One region of the Duganella sp. FT27W genome, then DNA from elsewhere that is predicted to be linked to it. Evidence: predicted binding sites of a transcription regulator. Region 1 holds the regulator's gene; the other holds the start of a gene.

Region 1 (5,916 bases):
GTGTTCATCGACAACGACAAGCAACTGCACACGCGCCAGTGCGCCGACAATCCGTCGCTCAATCCGTGCGTGTTCGAATTCGTGTACCTGGCCCGTCCCGACTCCGTCATCGATGGCGCTTCGGTGTACAGCACCCGCCTGAAAATGGGCGAGTACCTGGCCAAGAAAATCGTGCGCGAAGGCCTGGCCGACGATATCGACGTCGTCATGCCGATTCCCGATTCGTCGCGTCCGGCAGCAATCCAGCTGGCGCTGGCACTGGGCAAGGAATACCGCGAAGGTTTCATTAAAAACCGCTACATCGGCCGTACCTTCATCATGCCAGGCCAGGCGGCACGCAAGAAATCCGTGCGCCAGAAGCTGAACGCGATTCCTGACGAGTTCAAGGACAAGGTTGTGCTGCTGGTCGATGACTCCATCGTGCGCGGCACCACCAGCCGCGAGATCGTGCAGATGGCACGCGACTCGGGTGCCAAGAAAGTGATCTTCGCATCAGCCGCGCCACCGGTGATCTACCCGAACGTTTACGGCATCGACATGCCTACCCGCGACGAGCTGATCGCCCACGGCCGCACGGTGGAAGAAGTGTGCCGCGAGATCACCGCCGACGCCCTGGTGTACCAGGACATCGATGCGCTCAAGCAAGCCATTTCCGACGTCAACCCGGCGCTGACCAGCTTTGAAGCGTCGTGCTTCGACGGCGTGTACATCACCGGCGACGTCAGCCGCGAGTACCTGGACAAGCTCGAAAACGAGCGCAACAACCCGACCAAGGCCGCCAAGCCGGAAGACGCGGGCCGTTCGCAGCTGAACCTGAACCTGGCCGCCGCCGAGGGCTGATCGTCCATGACAGACAAGAAAAACTACGGTTTCACCACCACCATCCTGCACAACGACCGCCAGAAGGGCATCGAGCACGGTTCGCTGCACAAGCCGATCCATACGTCGGTCGCGTTCGGTTATGCCGATGCGCGCCAGCTGGCCTCGGTATTCCAGGGCAAGGAGCCGGGCTTCCGGTACGGTCGCCAGGGCAACCCGACCATCGCCGCGCTGGAAGACAAGGTGAACAAGATGGAGCAGGGCGTGGGCACGATCTGCTTCGCTACCGGCATGGGCGCGATCGGCGCCGTGTTCCAGGCGCTGCTGCGCACCGGCGACCACGTGGTGTCGTCGTCGTTCTTGTTCGGTAACACCAACAGCCTGTGGCAAACCACCATGGCGCAGGGCGTGGGCGTGTCGTTTGTCGATGCCACCGATGTTGCCAATGTCGAGGCGGCGATCACCGACAACACCCGCGTGGTGTTTGTCGAAACCATCGCCAACCCGCGCACGCAGGTGGCGGACCTCAAGCGCATTGGTGAACTGTGCCAGGCGCGCGGCATCCTGTACGTGGTCGATAACACCATGACCACGCCGTATTTGTTCCGGCCGAAATCGGTCGGTGCCGGCCTGGTGGTCAATGCGCTGACCAAGTCGATCGGCGGCCACGGCAATGCACTCGGCGGCAGCCTGACCGACACCGGCGCGTACGACTGGACCCGGTTCCCCAACATCTACGAGAACTATAAAAAGGCGCAGCCGGTGCAATGGGGCCTGGCGCAAATCCGCGCCAAGGCGCTGCGCGACTTCGGCTCGTCCTTGGCGCCCGAGGCGGCGCACCACATTGCCGTCGGCGCCGAAACCCTGGCGCTGCGCATGGAACGCACCAGCAGCAACGCGCTGGCGCTGGCCACATTGCTGGAATCGGACGAGCGGGTGGCGGCGGTGTACTACCCGGGCCTGGCGTCGCATCCCCAGCATGGCATCAGCGCCGAGCTGTTCCGCAAGCACGGTTCGCTGCTGAGCTTTGAGCTGAAAGATGGCATCGATTGCTTCGACTTCCTCAATCGCCTCAAGCTGGCGATCCCGGCGTCGAACCTTGGTGACACGCGCACCCTGATCATCCCGGTGGCGCACACGATCTTCTTTGAAATGGGCGCCGAACGGCGTGCATCGATGGGGATTGCGGAGTCGCTGATACGGGTGTCGGTCGGCATCGAGGATGAGGACGACCTGCTGGAAGACTTCAGCTGCGCGCTGGAAGGTTGTTAAAACAATGGACCGCCGCGGCGGTCCATATTTTTTAGTGCCAGGTGCGCATCAGGCCTACTGCCAGGCCTTCCAGTGCAAACTCGTCCGCCTCGGGATCGACCTTGATGATCTTGAACTCCGGGTTTTCCGGCAGCAGTTCCACCAGCGACCCCGTCTTGCGATAGCGCTTGACCGTTACCTCGTTGCCGATACGCGCCACCACGATCTGGCCATTCTTGGCGCTGTCGATTTTTTTCACGGCCAGCAAATCGCCATCCATGATGCCGGCGTCGCGCATCGATTCGCCGCGCACCTTGAGCAGGTAGTCGGGCTTGGCCGAGAACATGGCCGGATCGACGTTGTAGCTCGCTTCCAGGTTTTCCTGCGCCAGAATCGGCGAACCGGCAGCCACGCGGCCGATCAGCGGCAGCGACATCATCAGCGCGGCAGGCATTTTGGACGTCGAGGGTTCGGCATGCACACCGAGCAGGCGGATGCCGCGCGAGGTGCCGGCAGCGATTTCGATCGCGCCCTTGCGCGCCAGCGCCTGCAAATGTTCCTCGGCGGCGTTGGCCGACTTGAAGCCCAGTTCGTTGGCAATCTCGGCGCGCGTGGGCGGGAAGCCGGTGTTTTCGATGGCGTCCTTGATCAGATTGAGAATTTGTTCCTGGCGTGCGGTGAGCTTGATCATGGGCGTGGTCAGTAAAAAATGGGCTGTGTATATAGACAGTCTGTATTTTTGTACAGTATGACCGCCAATGCAAGGGAATTTCTTGCTTTGAGCGAAATAATGTGAAAAAAGTTGTTGCACAGGGGAGTTTGTCGCGCTCCCCTATGAGAAATCAGCGCGTTGCCCCTTGCGGCTGGATCACGAATCGCACGCCGATGTCACGTTTGGCGCCCGGTTTGAGGGTAAACCCGCTGGTGACCCAGCTGGCGTACTGTTCGCCCTGCAGTTGCCCGCTTGGCATGTCTTGCCAGCTATCGAGCCGGGTGCGGCCGTCCGGTTGCAGCCGCAGCGCCGGTGCCTGGCCGTTCGCGCGCGCCACTTCCACCGAGCCCAGCGCGCCCGGGCGCGGCTTGACGGTGCTGCTGCTGGCCTGCCGTTCCTCGGCAGTGGCGCCGAAACCATGCTGCTCGAACACAATCGGCATGCTGGCGGACACCACCTGCACCGGTTGCCGGCCCCGGTTGATCAGCGTAAAGCGCAGCACCAGCGTGCCGCGTTCGTTGAGCCAGCGCCGTTCCACCGCCAGCGGTGCGCTGGCGCCCATCTCGGCGCCCATGCTGGCGCTGATGTCGGCAGCGGCCAGCGCCCGGCCTGCGGGCAGTATGCGGATCGGCCGGCGCGCCTCGAACGAGGTGTAGGAGCGCTGCGCGCCATCGCCGGTGCGGACGGTCAGGGCCAAGTCGCCCAGGTGGCGGTAGCCATTGCCCTGGCGCGCATCTTCGCGCGGGCCGGGCACGAAATCGAAGCTGGGGTCGAGCACGGGCGTGAGGCGCGCCAGGGTCTGGGTGTCGGTGCGCAGCGCGAACAGCAGGGCAGGGGTGCTGTAGGCGCGGGTCTTGATGGGCGCCGCTTCGTGCGGTGCAGCAGCCAGACCGGGCGGAGAGAACAGCAGGGCGGGCAGCGCTGCAAGTGCAATCAGATGCTTCATGATCGTGTTCCCAGGACAAGAAAATCGCACTGTAGCACCGGCAACACCATGCTGGCGTTCCGCTGAAAAAGCTGCTATAGTCGCGGGCTTACCTCTTCCCACACCTGTCTTGACGCCAGGGTGGGCTATATTCACAAGTCCTTAAGGGAGTTTTCATGCGTCACTACGAAATCGTATTTATCGTCCACCCGGACCAGAGCGAGCAAGTGCCCGCGATGATCGAACGTTACAAAACCACTGTAACGACCCGCGGTGGCTCCGTGCACCGTGTTGAAGATTGGGGCCGTCGTCAGATGGCTTACTCGATCCAGAAACTGGCCAAAGCACACTACATCTGCCTGAACATCGAATGCGACAACGAGACCCTGGTCGAGCTGGAAACCGCATTCAAATTCAATGATGCCGTGCTGCGTCACCTGACCGTCAAGCTGAAGAAAGCGGAAACCGCTCCTTCGCCAATGATGAAGTCGGTACAACGTGAAGATGCTGCCAAATCGCATCGCACCGAAGCCCCAGCAGCTGCTCCAGCTCCTGCCGCAGCCTAATTGTTTCAAGGAACCGAGCTGAACCAGCTCCAGTTCACTGCCCTCATTGCCGAACGTGACGCCTTGCGTTACACCCCGGCAGGCATGCCGATCATCAATGCTGTACTCCAGCATCGGTCGCAGCAAATGGAGGCGGGAATCGCCCGGTTGAGCGAGTTTGAAATTTCTGCGGTTGCCGCAGGCGAGATTTCAGGCAAGTTCAACGCGGCGCCGCTGGGCGGGGTGTACCAGTTCACCGGTTTCCTGAACAAGAAGACGCGCAATAGCAAAAGCCTGGTGTTTCACATCATTGATTTTAGTGCTGTCACGGACAGCTCAATTTAAATACAGGAGCCTCACATGGCATTCGGTAAAAAGTTCGACAAAAACAAGCTCAAGCTTAAAGAAAAGCGTAAGCAACAAAACCCACTGTTCAAGCGCAAGAAGTTCTGCCGCTTCACCGCCGCTGGCGTTGAGCAAGTGGACTACAAAGACGTAGACACCCTGAAAGACTTCGTCCAGGAAAATGGCAAGATCATGCCAGCACGTCTGACCGGCACCAAGGCGCACTACCAGCGTCAAGTGGACACCGCGATCAAGCGCGCCCGTTATCTGGCCCTGCTGCCATACACCGATCTGCACCACGCTTAATTGCGTAGTTTAGACAAGCATCTGGAGAAGAACTATGCAAATCATTCTGTTGGAAAAAGTCGTTAACCTGGGCAACCTGGGTGAAGTCGTTAAAGTCAAAGACGGTTACGCACGTAACTTCCTGATCCCGCAAAAAATGGCTCGCCGCGCTACCGCTGCTGCCGTTGCGGAATTCGAAGTCAAGCGCGCTGAACTGGAAAAAGCTGCTGCCGCTAAACTGGCTGCTGCTCAAGCTCAAGGCGAGAAACTGAACGGCATGACCGTGACCGTTTCGCAAAAAGCTGGTGTTGACGGCCGTCTGTTCGGCTCGGTCACCAATTTCGACATCGCTGAAGCGCTGACCAAAGTTGGTTTCGCTGTCGAGAAATCGGCTGTGCGCCTGCCAACCGGTCCTCTGAAGACCACCGGCGAGTTCCCAGTGAGCGTTGCTCTGCACACCGACGTGATCGCTGAAGTGACCGTTGCTGTTGTGGGCGAAGCTGCCTAAGACTTGATCGGGCTTCGGCCTGTCAAGTAAGCAATACCATGAAAAAAAGCCGGGCTCGCCCGGCTTTTTTTCGCCCCGTTTTTTTTGTTGCACTGCCTAAGCAGGTATAATTCGCGCCATGAACGCCCCCTCCGATCCGCAAGTCGATTCGCTCCGCGTCCCGCCGCATTCCATCGAAGCAGAACAGTCCGTCATTGGCGGCCTGCTGCGCGATAACGCCGCGTTCGACCGTATCGCCGACATGATGAACCCGGACGATTTCTACCGTTACGATCATCGCATCATCTTCGAACAGATCGTCAAGATGATCAACGCGTCCAAGCCGGCCGACGTGATCACCGTGTTCGAAACGCTGACGCAACTGGGCAAGGCCGACGACGTCGGCGGCCTGATGTACCTGAACGCCATGGCGCAAAATACGCCATCGGCAGCGAACATCCGCCGCTATGCCGAGATCGTGCGCGATCGCTCGATCCTGCGCCAGCTGATCACCGTAGCCGACGAAATCTCGGGCCAGGCGTTCAGC
Region 2 (5,916 bases), on a different contig from region 1:
GGGTAAAACTATGGCCCGGTCGCTGATCGTACTGGCGGCAAGGCAAATCGGGGGGTGCATGAGGAGGGTGTAACCGGCATCGATACCATGCGGTCCGCCATGGCGTGTACACGCTGAGGCGGCGATCGCGCGCGTGCGGGACGCACGACGAGGAACAGGAATCGACAATGACATAAGATGAATACCGCTCGCGCGGCATGATTAGTTAGCAGCCCTGTACATTTCTCTTATAAAAAATATACGTTGCCGTAGCTTCTACGGACAACCACCGCACCCACGGTGCTGCAAAAACCGTAAAAGTGTAGCACACCCCAGACCGAGTTGATACGTGTCATATGACATCTGGCGATAAACCGTTGGCGCTGGCAGGGGTATTTGCAGGCATTCACAATGGAAATATCGGCAATCACTGGTCGAAATCGGCCGTACCCTTCATGGCGGTGCGAATGGCGCGCTGGGAGAAACCGCGTTGCAGCAGGAAGCGCATTTGCTTGTTGCGTCCTTCGGGGTCGGTGGCGACTTCGCCGAACTTGCGCTCCCAGATCTCGCAGCAGCGCGCGGTCTCGGTGTCGGCCAGGCCGGCCTTGAGATCTTGCAGCGCTTCGCCCTGCACGCCGTGGATTTGCAGCTCGGCCATGATGCGGGCATTGCCGAAACGGGCAGAACGGCGGTGGATCAGCGATTCGGAAAAACGTTCTTGCGACAGCCAGTTGTTTTTTTCGAGCAGGTCGAGCAAGGCGTCGACGTCGTCGGTGTCTTCGGCATAGCGTGCGAGCTTGCGCGACAGTTCGAGACGGCTGTGCTCGCGTTGGGACAGGTAGCGCAGGGCGCGGCCTTTGAGGCTGAGGGGGGGACGGGGCATGATGGAACCTCTGAGAATGCCGGGCGCTGATGGCCCGGCACTCCTTAAAACATACGCAACGTCAACTTACGCCGCGTCGGCTTCGCCTTTGGAAGGCTTGAGCTTGACGACGGTATCAGGCTTTTCAGCGGCCACTGGCGCCAGTGGCGGCAGCGAACGTACGCCCAGCGATTCGCGCACGCGGTTTTCGATTTCCCACGCCAGTTGCGGGCGCTCTTGCAGGAAGATACGGGCGTTGTCCTTGCCCTGGCCGACGCGTTCGCCGTTGTAGCTGTACCACGAACCCGATTTCTCGACGATCTTCGCTTCCACGCCCAGGTCCAGGATTTCGCCTTCGCGCGACGTGCCGGCGCCGTACAGGATGTCGAAGTGCGCTTCCTTGAACGGTGGCGCGATCTTGTTCTTGACGACCTTGACCTTGGTTTCGTTACCGATGACTTCGTCGCCGGACTTGATCGAACCGGTACGGCGGATGTCCAGGCGCACGGAGGCGTAGAACTTCAGCGCGTTACCGCCGGTGGTGGTTTCCGGGCTGCCGAACATGACGCCGATTTTCATGCGGATCTGGTTGATGAAGATGACCAGGGTGTTGGTGCGGTTGATCGAGCCGGTGAGCTTGCGCAGTGCTTGCGACATCAAACGTGCTTGCAAACCTGGCAGCGAATCGCCCATGTCGCCTTCGATCTCGGCGCGTGGGGTCAGCGCGGCGACGGAGTCGATCACGACCATGTCAACGGAACCGGAACGCACCAGGGCGTCGCAAATTTCCAGCGCTTGTTCGCCGGTGTCCGGTTGCGAGATCAGCAGGTCGCTCAGGTTGACGCCCAGCTTTTGGGCGTAGGTGACGTCCAGTGCGTGCTCGGCATCAATGAACGCGCAGGTGCCGCCCAGTTTTTGCATTTCCGCGATGGTTTGCAGGGTGAGCGTGGTTTTGCCCGAGGATTCAGGACCGTAGATTTCCACCACGCGGCCGCGCGGCAGGCCGCCGACGCCCAGCGCCACGTCCAGGCCCAGCGAACCGGTGGAGACCACTTGTACTTCTTCGATAGGCGCACTGGCATCCATGCGCATGACGGAACCTTTGCCGAACTGCTTCTCAATCTGAGCCAGCGCGGCGGCCAGCGCCTTGGCTTTCTCGGATGCGGGTACTACAGCTTTTTTATCGTCCATAATGTGCTTTCAACCAGTTGGTGGTGACAATTTGTCGGTACAGGTAGTACTGTATAAAAAAACAGTGATGAGCGCAAGCGCGATTTGATTGAAATGTCGATTAATTTTGGCGACGCCCGGGCGCCGTGCAAAAATTCGCCAGCAAGCAAAAAATCCAACACAATACCGGCTTGAGTCTTTGCCCCAGTGCACCCGGAGTATCCACATGCGTATATTACTTGCCGAAGATGACGGCGTTCTCGCCGACGGGCTTACCCGCTCGCTGCGCCAGTCCGGCTACGCCATCGATTGCGTGCGCAACGGCCAGGAGGCCGATACCGCCCTCTCCACCCAGGAATTCGACCTGCTGATCCTCGACCTGGGCCTGCCCAAGCTGTCGGGCCTGGAAGTGCTGCGCCGCTTGCGCTCGCGCGGTTCGCTGCTGCCGGTATTGATCCTCACTGCAGCCGACTCGATCGAGCAGCGCGTCAACGGCCTCGACCTGGGCGCCGACGACTACATGGCCAAGCCGTTTGCGCTATCGGAACTCGAAGCGCGGGTGCGCGCCCTCACCCGCCGTGGCGCCGGTGGTGGCGCCACCGTGATCAAGCACGGTCCGCTGTCGTACGACCAGGTGGGCCGCAGCGCCTATATCAACGAGCAGATGCTGGACCTGTCGGCGCGCGAGCTGGGCTTGCTGGAAATCCTGCTGGCCCGCACCGGCCGCCTGGTCTCCAAGGAGCAACTGGTCGATCACCTGTGCGAATGGGGAGAAGAGGTGAGCAACAACGCCATCGAGGTATATGTGCACCGGCTGCGCAAGAAGATCGAGGTGGGCGGCGTGCGCATCGTCACCGTGCGCGGTCTCGGCTATTGCCTGGAAAAATATTCTGAAGCGAAGGCTGCCGCCGTCGAAGCCGGAGACGCGGTCAAGTGAGCCACCAGGCGGCCGACGCGGGAGACGACGCCCCCGAGTACCAGCCGCCTGTCGTCGAGCCCGACGAGAGCATGCAACGCTCGCTGTTCGGCGAGATCCTCGACTGGATGCTGGCGCCGCTGCTGCTGCTGTGGCCGATGAGCATCGCGATTACGTACCTGGTGGCCAAGTCGATCGCCAATCAGCCGTTCGACCATGCGCTGGAAGACAGCGTGACCGTGCTGGCGCAGCAGGTGCGCTCGGTCGATGGCAAGCTGATCCGGGGCTTGTCCGGCGCCGCGCGCGACATCCTGCGCGCCGACGATGTCGATAACATCTATTTCCAGATCCTCGGGCCGCACGGCGACGCCATCGACGGCGACCGCGACCTGCCCCACCCCGGCAGCGATCCCGACGAAGACCAGGCCCGCGCCGGCAGCGTGCGCTTCCGCAACGACACCATGCATGGCACGCCGGTGCGCGTTGCCTACATCCATATCCGCGTGGAACCCAGCGACAGCGCCCCCTCGCCCCATCCGCCGCTGGCGCTGGTGCAAGTGGCCGAAACACTGGAAAAGCGCGCCCAGCTCGCCAACGAGATCATCAAGGGCGTGATCCTGCCGCAGTTCATCATCCTGCCCATCGTGCTGGCCCTGGTGTGGTTTGCGCTGTCGCGCGGGCTCTCTCCGTTGGCGCAGTTGCAGGAACGGATACGCGCACGCGGGTCGGACGACCTCAGCCCCATCGCCTCGAACCTGGTGCCGGAGGAAATTTCGCCGCTGGTCGGTTCGCTCAACGAAATGCTCGAACGGCTCGGCCACACCATCGAGATGCAAAAACGGTTTATTGCCGACGCCGCGCACCAGATGCGCACGCCGCTGGCCGGCATGCGCATGCAGTCCGAGCTGGCGCTGCGCCAGACCGACAGCGGCGAAATCCACCGCTCGCTCGAGCAACTGGCCAAGAGCTCGGAATCGGCCACGCGGCTGGTCAACCAGCTGCTGGCCCTGGCCCGCGCGGAAAACCAGCCGCAGGCCGGCTCCAGCATGGTGCAACTGGAACTGTCGGCGCTGGCGCGCAGCACCGTGCACGACTGGGTGCAGGCCTCGTTCGTGCAGCAGATCGACCTCGGCTACGAAGAGCCGCCAGCACCGGTGCACATCGCCGGCGACCCGACCATGCTGCGCGAGCTGCTGTCCAACCTGATCGACAACGCGCTGCGCTACACGCCGGCCGGCGGCAGCGTTACCGTGCGGGTGCGCGTCGATATCGAAGACCATGCGCTGCTGGAAGTGGAAGACACGGGCCCCGGCATTCCACCGGCCGAGCGCACCCGCGTGTTCGAGCGGTTTTACCGCATACTCGGCAACACTGCCGAAGGCAGCGGCCTGGGCTTGGCCATCGTGCGCGAAATCGCCCAGCAGCACGGCGCCGAGGTGGATGTGTTCAACAATCCGCGCGTACAACTGGCCAAGTTGCCGGGCAGCCTGTTCCGCCTGACCTTCCCGCTGCCAGCCGATCCGCCAGATGCGCCCGATGAGCCGCCCCACTTTGGATAGCCAAGGATAAAGCATGGATAAAACCATTCGCCGCCACCACTGGCAACAGACCCGCCGCATGACCGGCTGGTTACTGCTGCTGTGGCTGATCACCACGTTTTGCGCGGCGTTTTTTGCGCGCGAACTGAACAACCTGTCGATCTTCGGCTGGCCGCTGTCGTTTTACCTGGCCGCGCAAGGCGCGTCGCTGGTGTACCTGGCCATCATCGGCTTCTATGCCTGGCGCATGCGCCGGCTCGACCGCCAGGCCCGCGCCGCTGCAAAGGTTAAACCATGACAGAGCGCAGCTTCGTCAGCAAACTGCGGCGCTACTACCTGCTGTTTACCGCCGGCTTCGGCGGCTTTTTGCTTTCCCTCACGCTGCTGGAACAGGAAGGCATGCCGCGCATCTGGATCGGCTACCTGTTCATGTTTGCCACTATCGTGCTGTACGCGATTTTGGGGGTGCTGAGCCGCACGTCCAACGTGCTTGAATACTACGTGGCGGGGCGCAAGGTGCCGGCCATGTTCAACGGCATGGCCACTGCTGCCGACTGGATTTCGGCAGCGAGCTTCATCAGCCTGGCCGGCGGCCTGTACCTGCACGGCTTCGATGGCCTCGCTTACATCATGGGCTGGACCGGGGGCTACGTGCTGGTCGCCTTGCTGATCGCGCCATACCTGCGCAAGTTTTGCCAGTACACGATTCCCGATTTTCTTGCCATGCGCTTCGGCGGCGTCGGTGGAGCGAATGGCGAAGACAACCCGGCCGGGCGCGTGGTGCGCATCATGGCGGTCATGGCCACCATCATCGTTTCGTTTACGTACGTGGTGGCGCAGATTTACGCGGTGGGACTGATCACGTCGCGCTTTACCGGCGTCGATTTTTCCGTGGGGATTTTCCTGGGGCTGGCGTCGATCCTGGTCTGTTCGTTCCTGGGCGGCATGCGGGCGATTACCTGGACCCAGGTGGCGCAATACATCATCATCCTGGTCGCCTTTTTGTTGCCGGCGATCTGGATGTCGATCAAGCTCAGCGACAATCCGATCCCGCAAGTAGCCTACGGCAAGCTGCTACCCAAGCTCAGCGCGCGCGAGGCGGTGTTGCAGGCCGATCCGAAAGAGGCCGAGGTGCGCGCCATCTTCCAGCAGCGCGCCGACGATTACCAGCAGCGGCTCGACAACTTGCCCGCCTCGTGGGAAGCGGGCCGGCGCGACGCCCAGCGCCGGCTCGACCAGGTGAAAACCCGCAACGCCTCGCTGCTCGACATCCGCAGCGCCGAACGGGCGCTGATCGCCTACCCGAAGAATCCGGAAATCGCCGCCAGCGAATGGGCCGAAGCCCATGCCTACAACCTGGCCCGGGCCCGTCCGATCAACCCGCACGCGGAACCGTACGCGGGCGACGCCGAGACCTCCGCCATCAAGCGCAACAATTTCGTCGCGCTGGT

What was found. The regulator LexA, encoded in region 1, represses DNA repair genes until DNA is damaged. The targets are predictions, from matches to a motif close to ACTGTATNNNNATACAGT.
Region 2: recA (recombinase RecA) is a predicted target of LexA. The motif match lies at 2,081-2,098, and genes of this name have one in related genera.

Annotation. Positions count from the first base shown of each region.
Region 1 covers NZ_WHIV01000002.1:564,904-570,819, reverse strand. Annotated here, with positions in the region: gene purF (amidophosphoribosyltransferase) at 1-840, shown strand, start outside; gene F8197_RS08730 (cystathionine gamma-synthase family protein) at 847-2,091, shown strand; gene lexA (transcriptional repressor LexA) at 2,123-2,761, opposite strand; gene F8197_RS08720 (DUF5695 domain-containing protein) at 2,913-3,728, opposite strand; gene rpsF (30S ribosomal protein S6) at 3,884-4,273, shown strand; gene priB (primosomal replication protein N) at 4,292-4,597, shown strand; gene rpsR (30S ribosomal protein S18) at 4,613-4,903, shown strand; gene rplI (50S ribosomal protein L9) at 4,938-5,390, shown strand; gene F8197_RS08695 (replicative DNA helicase) at 5,509-5,916, shown strand, end outside.
Region 2 covers NZ_WHIV01000006.1:116,192-122,107, forward strand. Annotated here, with positions in the region: gene recX (recombination regulator RecX) at 407-862, opposite strand; gene recA (recombinase RecA) at 929-2,032, opposite strand; gene F8197_RS26155 (response regulator transcription factor) at 2,238-2,948, shown strand; gene F8197_RS26160 (sensor histidine kinase N-terminal domain-containing protein) at 2,945-4,486, shown strand; gene F8197_RS26165 (DUF4212 domain-containing protein) at 4,500-4,763, shown strand; gene F8197_RS26170 (sodium:solute symporter family protein) at 4,760-5,916, shown strand, end outside.